DNA from 3 places in the Clostridium sp. CM036 genome. Region 2 is predicted to be linked to each of the others. Evidence: predicted binding sites of a transcription regulator. Region 2 holds the regulator's gene; each other region holds the start of a gene.

The links. Region 2 encodes HrcA, which represses chaperone genes, less so after heat shock. Its sites were predicted from a motif close to TGTTAGCACTCNNNNNNNNNGAGTGCTAACA; they were not measured.
Region 1: ACWJKE_RS10915 (co-chaperone GroES) is a predicted target of HrcA. The motif match lies at 3,061-3,091, and genes of this name have one in related genera.
Region 3: htpG (molecular chaperone HtpG) is a predicted target of HrcA. The motif match lies at 3,078-3,108, and genes of this name have one in related genera.

What each region holds. Positions count from the first base shown of each region.
Region 1 covers NZ_CM143652.1:2,313,533-2,319,073, reverse strand. Annotated here, with positions in the region: gene ACWJKE_RS10935 (C-GCAxxG-C-C family (seleno)protein) at 1-376, shown strand, start outside; gene ACWJKE_RS10930 (DNA-3-methyladenine glycosylase family protein) at 388-1,269, shown strand; gene ACWJKE_RS10925 (TVP38/TMEM64 family protein) at 1,349-2,062, shown strand; gene ACWJKE_RS10920 (TIGR01906 family membrane protein) at 2,122-2,832, opposite strand; gene ACWJKE_RS10915 (co-chaperone GroES) at 3,125-3,412, shown strand; gene groL (chaperonin GroEL) at 3,491-5,119, shown strand; purine riboswitch at 5,320-5,417, shown strand.
Region 2 covers NZ_CM143652.1:234,892-240,432, forward strand. Annotated here, with positions in the region: gene lepA (translation elongation factor 4) at 1-517, shown strand, start outside; gene hemW (radical SAM family heme chaperone HemW) at 539-1,660, shown strand; gene hrcA (heat-inducible transcriptional repressor HrcA) at 1,876-2,922, shown strand; gene grpE (nucleotide exchange factor GrpE) at 3,030-3,638, shown strand; gene dnaK (molecular chaperone DnaK) at 3,747-5,541, shown strand, end outside.
Region 3 covers NZ_CM143652.1:1,056,816-1,062,356, forward strand. Annotated here, with positions in the region: gene ACWJKE_RS05040 (IS3 family transposase) at 266-415, shown strand; gene ACWJKE_RS05045 (IS3 family transposase) at 752-1,012, shown strand; gene htpG (molecular chaperone HtpG) at 1,154-3,034, opposite strand; gene ACWJKE_RS05055 (shikimate kinase) at 3,376-3,885, opposite strand; gene aroE (shikimate dehydrogenase) at 3,889-4,713, opposite strand; gene pheA (prephenate dehydratase) at 4,754-5,541, opposite strand, start outside.

The sequences.
Region 1 (5,541 bases), 1.8 Mb from region 2:
AAGTTGTGCTGAGGTGATGATTTACGCTGCTAGTGATGAATATAATATGAAATTAAAAAGCGAAACGTTTAAAACTATGTCATCATTTGGTGGAGGAATGGGTATTGAGAGCATATGCGGAGCAATAACAGGTTCTTTGGCAGTTATAGGTATATTATTTACTAAAGAAAAAGCGCATGAAGGTGATAGAGTTAAAAGACTATGTCAGGAATTCTTCCAAAAATTTGAATCAAAGTTAAGCACGAATAATTGCGCGGCTCTTAAAGCAAAATATAAAAAAGAGGATGGTAGTTGCAAGGTAATGATTGAAACTGCTACTGAAATATTAGATGAAATTGTGATACGCGAATTAAAAGTTAATAATTTAACTCAATGAAAGGAAAAATTATGGATTACAAAAATATTGAATCATTTAATGAAGGCATTATAATAAAAGATGTAGAGAACTTTGAACTAGACCATATATTCGAATGTGGGCAATGCTTTAGATGGGACAAGGAGCCTAATGGCAATTACATAGGGGTAGCATATGGGAAGGTAATAGAAGTAGAAAAAAAGGGGACGCAAGTAAAGATATATAATATAAATGAGGAAGAATTTAATGAGATTTGGTGTGATTATTTTGACCTTAAAAGAAATTACACAGTTATCAAAGAGAAATTTAAGATGGATCCTCTTCTTAAAAGATCTGTTGATTTCGGGTATGGCATTAGATTATTGCAGCAGGAGCCTTTTGAACTTACCATATCATTTATAATTTCTTCAAATAATAGAATCCCAATGATAAAAAGAGCTATAAACAATTTGAGCAAAAAATGGGGAAAACCAATAGAATATAAGGGGAAAACGTACTACACATTTCCAACGCCTGCAGATTTAGAAGAAGCTACTATAGAAGAAATTCAGAGTTGTAGTCTGGGGTTTAGATCTAAATATGTAAAAAACACAGTACATCAGGTATATACTGGTGAAGTGAATTTGGAGCTTATTAAAGCCGCGGAAGATGATATTTGCCATGAAGAACTAAAAAAACTTAGTGGAATAGGCCCAAAAGTGGCGGATTGTATTATGTTATTTTCTATGCAAAAATATTCTGCTTTCCCAGTGGATGTGTGGGTTAAGAGGGCGATGCAATTTTTTTATTTAGCACCAGATGTCTCTCTACCTAAAATAAGGACCTTCGCTAGAGACAAATTTGAAAACTTAGCAGGTTTTGCACAACAGTATTTGTTTTATTATGCAAGAGAAAATAATATTAAAATAGAATAAATTAAGCAAAGCAAGTAATACTATATAAAACTATGAGTTACTATTGAAATAAATACAAGAGTGAAGAGGATGAAAAACAATGAAAAGAATGTGGAATAGTATTAGAATGAAGGTATCAGGATATAAACAATATATATTACTATCAGCAGTTTTGCTAGCTTTCGCATACATAGGATATGAATATTATTTCAAGTATTCATATATATTGAGAAATCCGAATATATTAAAAGAAGTTATTCTTTCTTATGGAAATTTCAGTGTTTTAATTTTCATTCTTATGCAGGTTTTACAAGTAGTAGTTTTTTTTATTCCAGGAGAATTTATACAAATTGCTGGAGGATATATTTTCGGTGCATTTTTAGGCGGTATAATATCTTTAATGGGTATTACTTTAGGAGGTATAATAGTATATCTTATTGCTAATAGTTATGGTAGGCCTTTTGTGGAAAAGTTGTTATTAAAAAAGAAAGTGAAATTTTTTAGAAAAATATTAAAAATAGGAAGCAAAAAAAATGTTATATTCATTTTTTTTTTAATCCCAGGAATACCTAAAGATGCTCTAATATACATATGTGGAGTATCTGATGTTTCTTTTAAAGATTTCTTTATATATTCAACACTCGGTAGAATTCCAGGGATTTTTATTTCTTCTTATTTTGGTCAAAAAATAGATGCATGGGATGTTACAAGTTTAATAACTATAGGCATAACAATGAGTATTATATCAATAGTAGGGATTTTTAAAGGAAATACTATAATAAAAAATGTAATTAAAAAGAAAAAATCTTATTAAAAAGTTACGATAACACATGTTTTATAAAATATTATAAAGAGTATAGCTTTTTATAAATATTATAAAGAGCGTAGCTTTTTATATTGTGATTTATATATACACCTTAATATTATGCTACTTATAGTAATCAAAATAATTATTAATATTGCACAATGGAAGAAAAAATCCTGTGGAAGGATCGTTATTATTGGATCATGTTCAATATCAAATAACCAGTAATCATTTTTAAAGAAAATATGATGAAAAGCTGTGAAGCTTTTATCGAAATTAATTAAAAAGGGTATAAGTAATATTATAGGTACGATAATAAGAAAAATTGAACTAGTTAACAAGTATCTTATTGTTTTGTGTCTCTTATTTATGATTATACCTATAATACTTATTAATATGGAGAAAAATAGCATTACCTTAAGAGTATCAAATATTATTTTAACTTCCTTAAAATGAATTTTACCATTATTGGATGAAGGTAGCGTTGGAAGAGTGAATTCTTCAATTTTATTTTGAGTTAAATATGTGATTACATAGTCATAATTAGTCTTTAGTTCCTTTTTATTTAAATTAGAAGATTCTTCAATTTTTAAAACATCAATATCCATATAGTATAATGGTTTAAAAAGCAAAGTAAGATTTATGCTTAAAATTATAAAAGAAAAAGTAAAACTTAAGATAAAAAACGTTTTGAATGAAAATTTAATAAGCGTTTTTACATTTCTGAAAATGGAGTCTCTAAAAAAATAGTTATTAAACCATTTATATAGACTATTCATAAAATCACCTCTATTAGTGATTTTAACAATAAATCAAAATATATTCAATGATAATAAAAATGTGCTAAAATTATAATTTCATTAAAAAGTAAGTAAACAAGAGAAAAACTATATAATGCAGTGATAACTAAACATAATATAGTTTAGTTGCGTATAAATGGTATAATATATGGAATAGGTGAAGTTGATATTATACTGATTATTAATTAAAATATTAGGTATAGAACTCATTAGCACTCAGATGTGATGAGTGCTAACAAAAACAACAAAAATATATAAGGAGGGGTTTAAAATGAATATTAGACCACTTAGTGATAGAGTGTTAATTAAAAGATTAGAGGCGGAAGAAACTACAAAAAGTGGAATACTTCTTGCAGGAGCTTCAAAGGAAAAACCACAAGAGGCTGAAGTAGTTTCAGTAGGACCAGGAAAAGTTGAAGATGGGAAAGTAATTAAAATGGAAGTTAAGGCAGGGGATATAATATTATTCTCTAAATATTCAGGAAGTGAAATAAAATATGATGGTATTGAGTATATCATATTAAAGCAAGATGAACTATTAGCTGTAATTGAAAAATAACATTAACGTAATAATAATTAAATAATAATTGATAGTAAATGATTATTTAATCATTAGCGTCGTATAGGAGGGTTTAAAATGGCTAAAGATATATTGTTTGGAGAAGAAGCGAGAAGAGCTATGCAAAGAGGTGTAGATAAACTTGCAAACACTGTTAAAATAACACTCGGACCTAAAGGAAGAAATGTTATTTTAGATAAAAAGTTTGGATCACCATTAATAACAAATGATGGTGTTACTATAGCTAGGGAAATAGAGCTAGAAGATGCATTTGAAAATATGGGAGCACAACTTGTTAAAGAAGTTGCTACAAAGACAAATGATGTAGCAGGAGATGGAACAACTACAGCTACATTGCTTGCCCAAGCTATAATAAGAGAAGGTTTAAAAAATGTTACAGCTGGTGCCAATCCAATGTTAATAAGAACTGGTATAAAAATGGCTGTAGATAAAGCTGTTGAAGAAATTAAAAAATCTTCTAAACCAGTTAATGGTAAGGAAGATATATCGAGAGTTGCTGCTATATCAGCTAGTGATGAAGTAACAGGAGCTCTAATTGCTGATGCTATGGAAAGAGTAGGCAACGAAGGTGTTATAACTGTAGAAGAATCAAAATCTATGGGAACAGAACTTGATGTTGTTGAAGGAATGCAATTTGATAGAGGATATTTAAGTGCATATATGGTTACAGATGCAGAAAAAATGGAAGCGAATCTTGATGAGCCATATATTTTAATAACTGATAAGAAAATTACTAATATACAAGACATACTTCCAATACTTGAGCAAATCGTTCAACAAGGCAAAAAGTTATTAATAATTGCTGAAGATATTGAGGGTGAAGCTTTAAGCACATTAGTTGTTAATAAATTAAGAGGAACTTTTACTTGTGTAGCTGTTAAAGCACCAGGTTTTGGTGACAGAAGAAAAGAAATGCTTCAAGATATAGCAATCCTAACTGGAGGAGAAGTTATATGCGAAGAATTAGGAAGAGAACTAAAAGATGTTACTGTTGACATGCTTGGAAAAGCAGAAAGTGTTAAAATATCTAAAGAAAACACTACTATAGTAAATGGCAAGGGTGAAAAAGATACAATACATGATAGAGTTTCCCAAATTAAAAAGCAAATTGAAGAAACTACATCAGATTTTGATAGAGAAAAATTACAAGAAAGACTTGCTAAACTTGCAGGCGGAGTAGCTGTAATAAAAGTTGGAGCTGCTACTGAAACTGAATTAAAAGAAAAGAAACTCCGAATAGAAGATGCTCTTGCAGCTACAAAAGCAGCAGTTGAAGAGGGAATAGTTCCTGGTGGTGGAACAGTTTATATTAATGCTATTTCTGAGATTGCAAAATTATCATCAGATACACCAGATGTTCAAGTGGGTATTAACATAATTAAAAGAGCATTAGAAGAACCATTAAGACAAATAGCTACAAATGCTGGCGCTGAAGCTTCAGTTATAATAGAAAAAGTAAGAGAAAGCGCTGGAGAAAATGGATATGATGCTTTACGTGGAGAAATGGTAAACATGATAAAAGCTGGGATTGTTGATCCAACAAAAGTTGTAAGATCAGCACTTCAAAACGCAGCATCTGTTGCAGCAACATTCTTAACAACTGAAGTTGCAGTTGCAGATATTCCAGAAAAGAATTCAGCACCAATGGGTGGCGCACCAGGAATGGGAATGGATGGAATGTACTAAAAATAATTTGAACAATAATTATTATAAATAAAGTATATTCAAATAAAAAATTAACTAGGGTTTTGCCTTAGTTAATTTTTTTTATTTTGTTAAGCCTTATAATTATGTTTCTAGTATGTTCGCGAACTAGTTCATGAACATACTAGAAATATTCATTGACAAATGCTTAAACATTAACTATCATTATTGTAATAACAAATTCAAAGAACAATTACGCTACTCATATATACCTTGAATATGGCAAGGAGTATCTACCGGAAGCCGTAAATTTCCGACTATGAGTAATCTTAGTATGAGCTTATTTTTGGCATGCTAATTTTACTTTAGTTAAGGTAGGATTAGTATGCCTTTTTATACTTTATACCTTATTTTAAAATATCGTATATATAAATATTCTTATGCTAATTATAAAGACGAATGTA
Region 2 (5,541 bases):
AAGAGGCGTATATATTGATATGAAATATATAGAAACCACTAGAGTAGTGCTCAATTATGACATGCCTCTTAATGAAATAGTATACGACTTTTTCGATGCCTTAAAATCAAGAACAAAAGGATATGCATCTTTTGATTATGAATTTAAGGGTTATACCACGACTCAGCTCGTAAAACTAGATATTTTACTTAAAGGAGATAAAGTAGATGCGCTGTCTATGATTGTTCCGGAGGAAAGAGCTTACCATAGAGGAAGAATTATGGCTGAAAAACTAAAAGAGCTTATACCAAGACAAATGTTTGAGATACCAATACAAGCATCTATAAACTCAAAGATAATAGCAAGAGAAACTGTAAAGGCACTTAGAAAAGATGTTTTAGCTAAATGTTATGGTGGAGATATCTCAAGAAAGAAAAAATTATTATCGAAACAAAAAGAAGGTAAAAAGAGAATGAGACAAGTGGGAAGTGTAGAAGTTCCACAAGAAGCATTTATGGCTATACTTAAAGTAGATTAGGAATAAAGTGAGGCTTAAACTATGAAGAATGTTGCGTTGTATATACATATTCCTTTTTGCAAGCAGAAGTGTTTATATTGTGATTTTCCGTCATTTGCTGGTAAAGAGGAGTGTATGCTTGATTATGCCGCAGCTCTAGCAAAAGAAATAAATAGTATAAGAGATAAAAAAATAAAAACTATATTTATAGGTGGGGGAACTCCCACCTATTTATCTTTAGCGGGCTGGGAAATGATAGGGAAAAGTATTGATAGATTGGATATGTGTGACGATTTAGAGTTTACAGTGGAAGGAAACCCCGGAACATTTACAGGGGAAATATTAAACTTTTTAAAAAAAATAGGAGTAAATAGGATCAGCATTGGACTTCAAGCCTTTCAAGATTCTTTGCTTAAAAAGCTGGGTAGAATCCATACTATTGAAGATTTTAAACAAAGCTTTCAAATGGCTAGAAATCTAGGTTTTGATAATATCAATGTAGATTTAATGTTTGGACTTCCGTCTCAAACGCTTAAGCAGTGGATAGAGACTTTAGAGAATGTAACTAACCTTAATCCAGAACACTTATCTTGCTATAGTCTAATAGTGGAAGAGGGAACGGCTTTTTATAAAGGGCTTGAAGAAGGCACATTAAAGCTTCCGGATGAGGAAATAGAACGAACTATGTACGCACAGACAATAGAATATTTAAGAGGAAAAGGGTATATACAATATGAAATTTCAAATTTTGCAAAAATCAATAAGTCATGTAGACACAATTTAGTATATTGGGAAATGGGCGAATATATAGGATGCGGCGCTTCCTCTCATTCATATAGGGATGGGTTTAGGTATAGAAATGAAGAAAATATAGAAAAATATATTAAGAAAATAAATGTTGATTGTTGTGCAATAGTGGAAAAAATAAAGAATTCATTTAAAGATGATATGGAAGAGTTTATGTTTATGGGTCTTAGAAAGAATGTAGGCATAAGCAAAAGTGAATTTAGGAAAAGATTTGACAAAGATATAGATAGTGTTTATAGGGAAGTAATAAATAAATATGTAAGTAATGGATTCATGGAGGAAAATGATAACAATATTTTTTTAACTTATGAAGGTATTGAAATATCGAATGTGATTATGGCAGAATTTCTTCTATAAATGCATTGCCATAAATTTTTGTCTAAAGATATTAATATTATAGCACCACGAAAATCAAAGGAAAGCGTAGTATACTTAATTTAAATCGATATAATCAACATATAGTGGCTAAATTAAAAAATTAAGGTTATTGACAAATACATTAGCAAATGATATTTTTAATACATACTCGTTAGCACTCAACTGTAGTGAGTGCTAATAAAAGAGGTGATATTATGGAAATGGATGAAAGAAAAATTAAAATACTTCAGGCTATAATTACAGATTATATAAATAATGGTGAGCCTGTTGGATCCAGAACCATAGCTAAAAAGTACGATTTAGGTATTAGTCCAGCTACTATAAGAAATGAAATGTCAGACCTCGAAGAGCTGGGATATATAGAACAGTTGCATACATCATCTGGTAGAAAACCATCAGATAAGGGTTATAGATTATATGTTGATAGACTTATGGAACTTACGAAATTATCCAATGAGGAAGAATATATGATCAAAAATCACCTTATTAATGCTGCTTTATATGAGGTTGATAAAATCGTTAAGCAAGCAACACAAATGCTTTCTCTTCTTACAAATCTTACATCTATAGTTAAGGCACCATCTGTTCAAAAGAGCTGTATAAAATATATTCAGCTAATGAATCTAGATGCTGAGAGTATTTTGTTTGTAATTATTACAGACAGTGGTATCATCAAAAATAATGTTATTAAGATTAGAAAACCTATTGGTAGTGATAGCATTGCAAAACTTAACAATATGCTTAATTTTAGATTGAGAAAGCTTACAATTGAGCAAATAAATTTAGAAGTTATTAATAATTTAAAAAGAGATTTAGCATTTTATCAAGAAATTTTTGATGGAATTATTCCAGCTCTATATGATAGTTTGTCTGGTGTTGAGACTTCAGAAGTATATATTCAGGGTGCTGCAAATATATTTAACTACCCAGAATATAACAATATTACTAAAGCTCGTGAGTTCTTAGTTTTAGTAGACAATAAAGAGAGTATAAATAGTTTACTAGGAGTAGGGGACATTACAGGTAATATTACAATTAAAATTGGTGAAGAAAATTTTGTTGAATGTGCTCGCGAATGCAGCATTATAACAGCTGTTTATAGCGCGTCCGGAATACCGCTCGGATCTATTGGAGTTATAGGACCAACAAGAATACCTTATGGAAAAGTTATATCTGTACTAACTGGGATAGTTAAAGAATTAAATGATAATATAGCTCAAATTTATGATGACCATAGATAAATTTTAAAATTAAAAGATTTACTTTGAGCCAGAAATGGAGGGATGATTTAGTGAATACAAATAATCAGGAAATTTTAAAAGAAGATTTAAAAGAAGAAAACACATCAATACCTAATAATGGGGCTTCAAGCTCAGTTGATGAAGCTGGCGAAAGTCAAAGCACTATGGAAGAGACAGAGGGTTCTATAGAGGAAACTGCAGAAGAAGCTGAAATAGTAGAAGAAGTTGAAGAACTTTTAGAAAGTGAAAAAGATATGAAAAAAAATAAGAAAAAATTAGAAGAAGAAAACATTAAATTACAGAGTGAGCTAGATGATTTTAAAGACAAATATTTAAGGACATCTGCTGAATATGAGAACTTTAGAAAAAGAACAGTAAAAGAGAAACATGGTATATACACAGATGCTTGCGCCGATGTTTTAAAAGAGGTTTTGCCAGTACTTGATAACTTAGAAAGAGCACTTTCTGTTGAAGGAACTGGGGAAGATCTAAGAGTCGGTGTGGATATGACAGTAAGACAATTTAATGATGCCTTTACTAAATTAGGGGTAGAAGAATTAGTCTCAGAAGGTGAATTTGACCCAAATCTTCATAATGCAGTAATGCATGTTGAAGATGAACAATATGGAACTAATGAAATAGTAGAAGTATTCCAAAAAGGTTATAAAAAAGATAACAAGGTATTAAGGCATAGTATGGTTAAAGTTGCAAATTAAAGATTTGTATTATAAAAAAAATATTATAAAAAAATATTATAATAAAATATAAGAATTATAACAATTATAATTGTTATGGTCTAAAAGGAATATGAGGAGGAAATAATAATGGGAAAAATTATAGGAATAGATTTAGGTACAACAAACTCATGTGTAGCAGTTATGGAGGGTGGAGAACCCGTAGTAATTTCTAATTCAGAGGGTGCAAGAACTACACCATCTGTAGTTTCATTCCAAGCTAATGGAGAAAGATTAGTAGGTCAAGTAGCAAAGAGGCAAGCAATTACAAACCCAGACAAAACAATAATGTCAATTAAAAGAGAAATGGGTTCCAATCATAAAGTAGATATTGATGGAAAATCACATACACCACAAGAAATTTCGGCGTATATTTTACAAAAAATAAAAGCTGATGCTGAGGCTTATTTAGGAGAAACAGTTACAGAAGCTGTAATAACTGTACCTGCTTATTTCAATGATAGCCAAAGACAAGCAACAAAAGACGCAGGAAAAATAGCTGGACTTGAAGTTAAAAGAATAATAAATGAGCCAACAGCGGCAGCTCTAGCTTATGGTTTAGATAAAATGGATGTTAACCAAAAAATATTAGTATATGATTTAGGTGGCGGTACATTTGATGTATCTATATTAGAACTTGGTGATGGTTTATTCGAAGTAAAATCAACTAATGGTAACACTAAACTTGGTGGAGATGACTTTGACGAAAAGGTTATGAATCACATAGCCGACACTTTTAAAGCGGATAATGGAATAGATTTAAGAAATGATAAAATGGCACTTCAAAGATTAAAAGAAGCTGCTGAAAAAGCTAAAATTGAATTATCATCATCAATGCAAACAAATGTTAATCTACCATTTATTACTGCAGATGCAACAGGTCCAAAGCATATAGATATAAATTTAACAAGAGCTAAGTTTAATGAGTTAACTCACGATTTAGTAAATGCTACAATAGAACCAATGAAAAAAGCACTTGCAGATGCAGGGTTATCACTTAATGAAATAGATAAAATTGTACTTGTAGGTGGTTCAACAAGAACACCAGCAGTTCAAGAAGCGGTTAAAAACTTTACTGGAAAAGATCCTTCAAAGGGAGTAAACCCAGATGAATGTGTAGCACTCGGTGCAGCAGTTCAAGCGGGAGTATTAAGTGGGGAAGTTAAAGATGTTTTACTTCTTGACGTAACTCCATTAACACTAGGAATTGAAACTCTAGGTGGAATAGCTACTCCTTTAATTGAAAGAAATACTACAATCCCAGCTAAAAAGAGTCAAGTATTCTCAACAGCTGCAGATGGTCAAACATCAGTTGAAATTAATATTGTTCAAGGTGAGAGACAAATGGCTGCAGGTAACAAGACTTTAGGAAGAGTTACTCTTTCAGGAATTGCTGCAGCACCAAGAGGAATTCCACAAATAGAGGTTACTTTTGATATAGATGCTAACGGTATAGTTAATGTATCAGCTAAAGATAAAGGAACAGGAAAAGAAGCTAAGATAACAATTACAGCATCAACTAATTTAAGTGATGATGAAATTGATAAAGCAGTAAAAGAAGCAGAAAAATTTGCAGAAGAAGACAAAACTAGAAAAGAAGAAATTGAAGTTAAGAACAATGCAGAACAGTTAGTATACCAAACTGAAAAAAGCTTAACTGAGCTTGGAGAAAAAGTAACAGAAGATGATAAAAAAGATATTGATGCTAAATTAGAAGCTCTTAAAAAAGTTAAAGACGGAGAAGATATAGAAGCTATTAAGAAATCTACTGAAGAATTAACTGAGGCTTTCTATGCAGTAACTACAAAAATATATCAAGCAGAAGCAGAAAAAGAGCAAGGAGCAAACCCAGGCGAAACTAACGCAGATGGAAATGATCATAAAG
Region 3 (5,541 bases), 820 kb from region 2:
GTGATTAACCACTCCTTCTATGAACTACAATATGCTGCTTGCTCATTGCACTCCATACTAAATAATAGTTTTGTAAGACATGTTAATTCTCTTTCATACATAGGGCATTACTTTATAATAATCATTTTACACAGATGTACAAATAGTGTAAACTCTATTACCATGAAATACATATTTTAGACCATAAGTCGTTATATAATTTAAATTTGTTAGCTTTGAGATAAAAAAATGTATTCACGATATATTATTCAACTTAAAATATCACATGATTTTTCAGGCGGTAGCCTGCTATTCTAAAAGCGTAAAAAATGAAATTAAGGACTATGCGAACTATTATAATAAAGATAGATATCAATGGACTCTAAAAAAGCCCCTATGGATTTCTTTAGGCATTGTGGATTTGACATATCTATAATAGAAAAGCGAAACCCAGTCAATACGCTGGCTCGCTGGAGAAAAATCTATGATCATTTGGGGGAAGCTGGATTAATAAATGAACGAATCACAAACGTATAAGAAGGCTTATGAAAAAATATAGTTTAATTACTAAGGTAGGAAGGGCAAAGACTTATGCTAAGATGTTAAAAGCAAACCATGAACATAAAACACTATCAAACCTATTAAAACGAGAATTTAAACAATATCAGATTGAGTATAGTGTTAAAAACGCTTAATAGGTTAGAATGTAACCTTAATTTGGAAGATAATTCAGATACAATTATACACCCTGATCAAGGATTTCATTATACAAATGCATTTTCAATCTCGTGTTAAAGAATTAGGACTGACACAATCAAAGTCTAGAAAAGGTAATTGTTTACATAATGCTCCTATGGAATCATTTTTCGGGCATATGAAAGACGAGATGGAATATAAACAAGCTATGTCATTCGGTGAGTTAGTAGAAATAGTTGATAATTATATGAGTTACTATAATAATGACAGATACCAGTGGGGATTAAATAAAATGAGCCCTGCTCAATACAGGACTCACTTTTTAGTGCTAACATAGGTCATTTTTTTTAAACTGTCTAGTTTATGGGTTATATTTCACAATACAGAAACCATCTTCCAAATATAGCATATGCTTTTTTTATATATTTGTAACGCTTTTGCAAAGCTCTCTTAAATTTTTATTGAAAGCGTATTTTTCTTATATCATTACTTTACATATATTGTTTGTGAATTCTACCGGATCGTTAATCGGTAATCCTTCAATAAGTAGCGCCTGATTATATAATATATTAGTATATAAATCTAACTTAACTTTATCTTTTTCGAAAGATTCCTTAAGTACTTTAAACATATCATTATTTATATTTATTTCTAAAACCTTATCTGCTTTTATGTTTTCATTGTTAGGCATAGAATTTAATGTTTTTTCCATTTCTATTGTAAGGTCACCATCATTTGATAAACATACTGGGTAGTTCTTAAGTCTTTTTGATGCCCTAACATCCTTAACTCTACCTGTTAAAACACTTTTCATATGTTCAAATAATTCTTTATTGTCTTTTTCATCAGTGCTAGAAGGATTTTCTTTTTCATCTACTTCTATACCTAAGTCACCACTTGATACAGATTTAAATTCCTTTTCTTTGTACTTCATTATCATTTTCACAGCGAATTCGTCTACCTCATCCGTGAAATATAAAATTTCGAATCCCTTATCTGATACCATTTCAATTTGTGGTAATTTTTCAATTCGCGCGTTTGATTCTCCTGAAGCATAATAAATATATTTTTGATCCTCTGGCATTCTAGAAACATATTCATCTAAAGTAACATTCTTTTTCTCCTTTGATGAATAAAACAACAATAAATCTTGCAAAACATCTTTGTTACTTCCAAAATCGCTATAAATACCATACTTCAATTGTCTTCCAAATGCTTCATAAAATTCTTCATATTTTTCTCTTTCATTTTTAAGTAAACTATCTAACTCATTTTTAATTTTAGTTTTAATGTTTTTAGCTATAAGTTTAAGTTGTCTATCATGTTGCAGTACTTCTCTAGATATGTTAAGCGACAGATCTTCTGAATCAACTATTCCTTTTACAAAACTAAAATAGTCAGGCAATAAATCTGCACACTTATCCATGATTAAAACACCACTTGAATATAATTCTAAGCCTTTTTCATATTCTTTTGTATAGAAATCATAAGGCGTTTTTTCTGGAATATATAAAATTGAATTATAACTTATAACACCATCAACACTAATATGGATATGCCTTGCTGGTTTGTCAAATCCATAGTGCTTTTCAGCGTAAAAATTATCATAATCTTCATCAGTAAGTTCGCTTTTATTTTTTCTCCATATAGGAACCATGCTGTTTACAGTCTTTTCCTCAACGAAGTCTTCGTAGTCTGTTTCACTACCTTCTTTAAGTCTTGACTGACTTATATCCATTTTAATTGGATACCTAATGAAATCGGAGTATTTCTTTACAATAGATTTTAGTCCATTTTCATCAAGAAATTCATCAAAGTTATCATCTTCTGTATTCTCTTTTATTTTAAGTATAATTTCTGTTCCAACAGTATCTTTTGCGCAAGGTTCTATGGTATAACCCTCTGCACCATTAGATTCCCATTTATGTGCTTCATCACTACCAAAAACTTTACTTATAACAGTAATATTATCTGCTACCATAAATGCAGAATAAAATCCCACTCCAAATTGTCCAATTATGTCGTACCCATCTTTTATTTCATTTTCTTTTTTGAATGCTAAAGAGCCACTTTTAGCTATAACTCCTAGGTTATCACTAAGTTCAGCTTCTGTCATTCCAATTCCTGTATCAGAAATTTTTATTGTTCTAGTTAACTTATCACTGGCTATTGTAATATAGTAATTACCCTTATCAAAATTCAATGAATCATCCGCTAATGTCTTATAATAAATTTTATCAATAGCATCACTAGCATTAGAGATAAGTTCTCTTAAAAAAATATCCCTATGAGTATATATTGAATTTACCATCATATCCAGAATTCTCTTAGACTCCGTTTTAAACTGCTTTTTTTCCAATTAAAATTTCCCCTTTCGTACCAAATCTTCTTATTTTTTATTTTGTTAGCACTCTATGTTATCGAGTGCTAACGCTAGTTATAAACTACACCTTTTTTTATAATTTGTCAACGTACATAATATATTTTTCTTCCATCTCAAACATTTATTAACTTACTCTCTCCATTTTAAATATAGATAATTTGTTGTTTTGAATTTAATCTTATATATATATTACTTTATTTGAATTCATTTCACAATAATAATTTCCATATTACTCAATGCTAAATGATAAAATACTTGTTTACAATTATTTTTCAACGATACTGTTTAATAATCAACAGCTTTTTTTCTGTGTTAAGTTATTTAATTAACGACATCTCATTTATATATATTTCTATGATATTATTCACTACATCGTAAATATCACTAGTATTCATAACCTCATAGTCACAATATTGTTTGTACAAGTGACCTCTCTCCTCAAACAATCTATAAAGCTTAGATGGATCTTTTGCTAGTAAGGGGCGGGTCTCAACATCTATATCCGCTACTATATTTTCAATAGGACGGTTTATGTAAATTATAATACCATTTTTCTTTAAATTTAAAATATTTTCATGTTTTTTAATCACTCCACCGCCAGTTGAAATAATTACTCGATTTTTTTTAGATAATTTCTCAACTACTTTAGATTCTATGTCTCTAAATCCAGCCTCACCATTTTTAAACATTTCAGTAATCGTAAGATTTGTACTAGCTTCAATATATGCATCTATGTCTATAAATGCCATTTCTATCTTTTCTGCGATTATTTCTCCAATGACACTTTTACCACAACCGGGCATCCCAATTAAAACTATATTTTTCATCTTTTAATTTTCTACTCCCTTTTCTAGTTCATCATAAATTTCATCAATTATTATCTTTGGGATCTTAATATCATTCCAGATTTCCTGAGCAGCAATTGCCTGGCCAACTAGCATATAAAGACCATTAACTGCTTTTAAACCCGTCTCCTTCGCATACTTTAAAAATAGGGTTTCCTTAGGATTGTAGATCATATCTACAGCGGCGCCAAATTTACCAATATGTTTCTTTTCAATTGGAGAATTGTCCAAATTAGGATACATTCCAAGTGGTGTACAGTTTACCACTATATCTGACTCTTTAAGCCCTTGAATTTCATTATAAGAAATCAATTTACAACCATTAAATTTGCTGTTTTCCTTAATCCTTGAGATATCTCTTGTAACTACAGTAATTTCAGTTATTCCCTTATTTAATAAATATTGAACCACAGTAACTGCTACTCCACCGTTTCCAAGTATTGTTGCTTTTTTATTTTTCACTTCAATATCATACTTATTGAAAAGCATTCCAATTCCAAAGTAATCTGTGTTGTATCCAATAGTTTTGTTTTCCTCAAACTTTAGGGTGTTTACAGATCCTATCGCTTTTGCTTCTATGCTAACCTCATCAAGTAATTCCATAACCTTAATTTTATAAGGAATAGTTACATTAATACCTCTTGGTTTAATAACATTAAATCCGGCCATTGCTGCTTTCAGATCTTTGCTTTTAAATTCGAAGAGATGATAATAACCCTTCATATTCAATTTATTAAATACCATTGAATGTATTTGCGGCGAAACACTATGTGATAGTTTTTCTCCAAGTAAACCATATAACCCTGACATAACTCACCCTCATTTCTTAAGTAAAACTTACTAATATCATTTATTCATTGTCAATCATTTCACTTTTATAATTGCCCAATATTTTAAAATAACGGCTATTCTTTTTAATTAACTTAATTGAAGATATAATTTTATCTTCATCTATGTTTCCGTGGAAATCTATGTAAAAGAAATATTCCCATGGCTTATCCTTTATTGGTCTAGATTCAATTTTCAAAAGGTTTATACCATTTTCTTCAAAATGCTTTAAAACATGATAGAGCGAACCTGCCTTGTGGGTAGTAGATAAAACTAAGCTTGTTTTATTGTTTCCGCTAGTTGACTCCAACTCTTTACCAATAACAACAAACCTAGTCATATTTGTTGCATTTGAATTTACATTTTTCTGCAAAATCTCAAGGTTGTATATTTCCGCTGCCTTAGCGCTAGCTATGGCTGCCAAGGTTTTGTCCTGTCTATCTTTAACTAACTGCGCACTTTTTGCAGTGCTGTTATAGGGAACTAACTTCCACTGCTTGTAGCCTTTTAAAAATTCCATACTTTGCTCTAATCCCTGTGGATGAGAGTAAACCTCTTTGATATCATCTAGTGTTGATCCTCTAATTCCCATTAAGTTTTGGCTTATTTTAAGATATTTTTCTCCTGTTATATAAAAATTATATTTATTTAGAAGGTCATAAACCGCGGATATTGCTCCTGTGGAAGAATTTTCTATAGGGATAACACCATAATTTATCTTCCCATATTTCAATTGCAAAAATATATCTTCAAACTCACTTATTGCTTTTGCGTCCACATTTTCACCGAAATATCCCTTTAAAGCTTGTT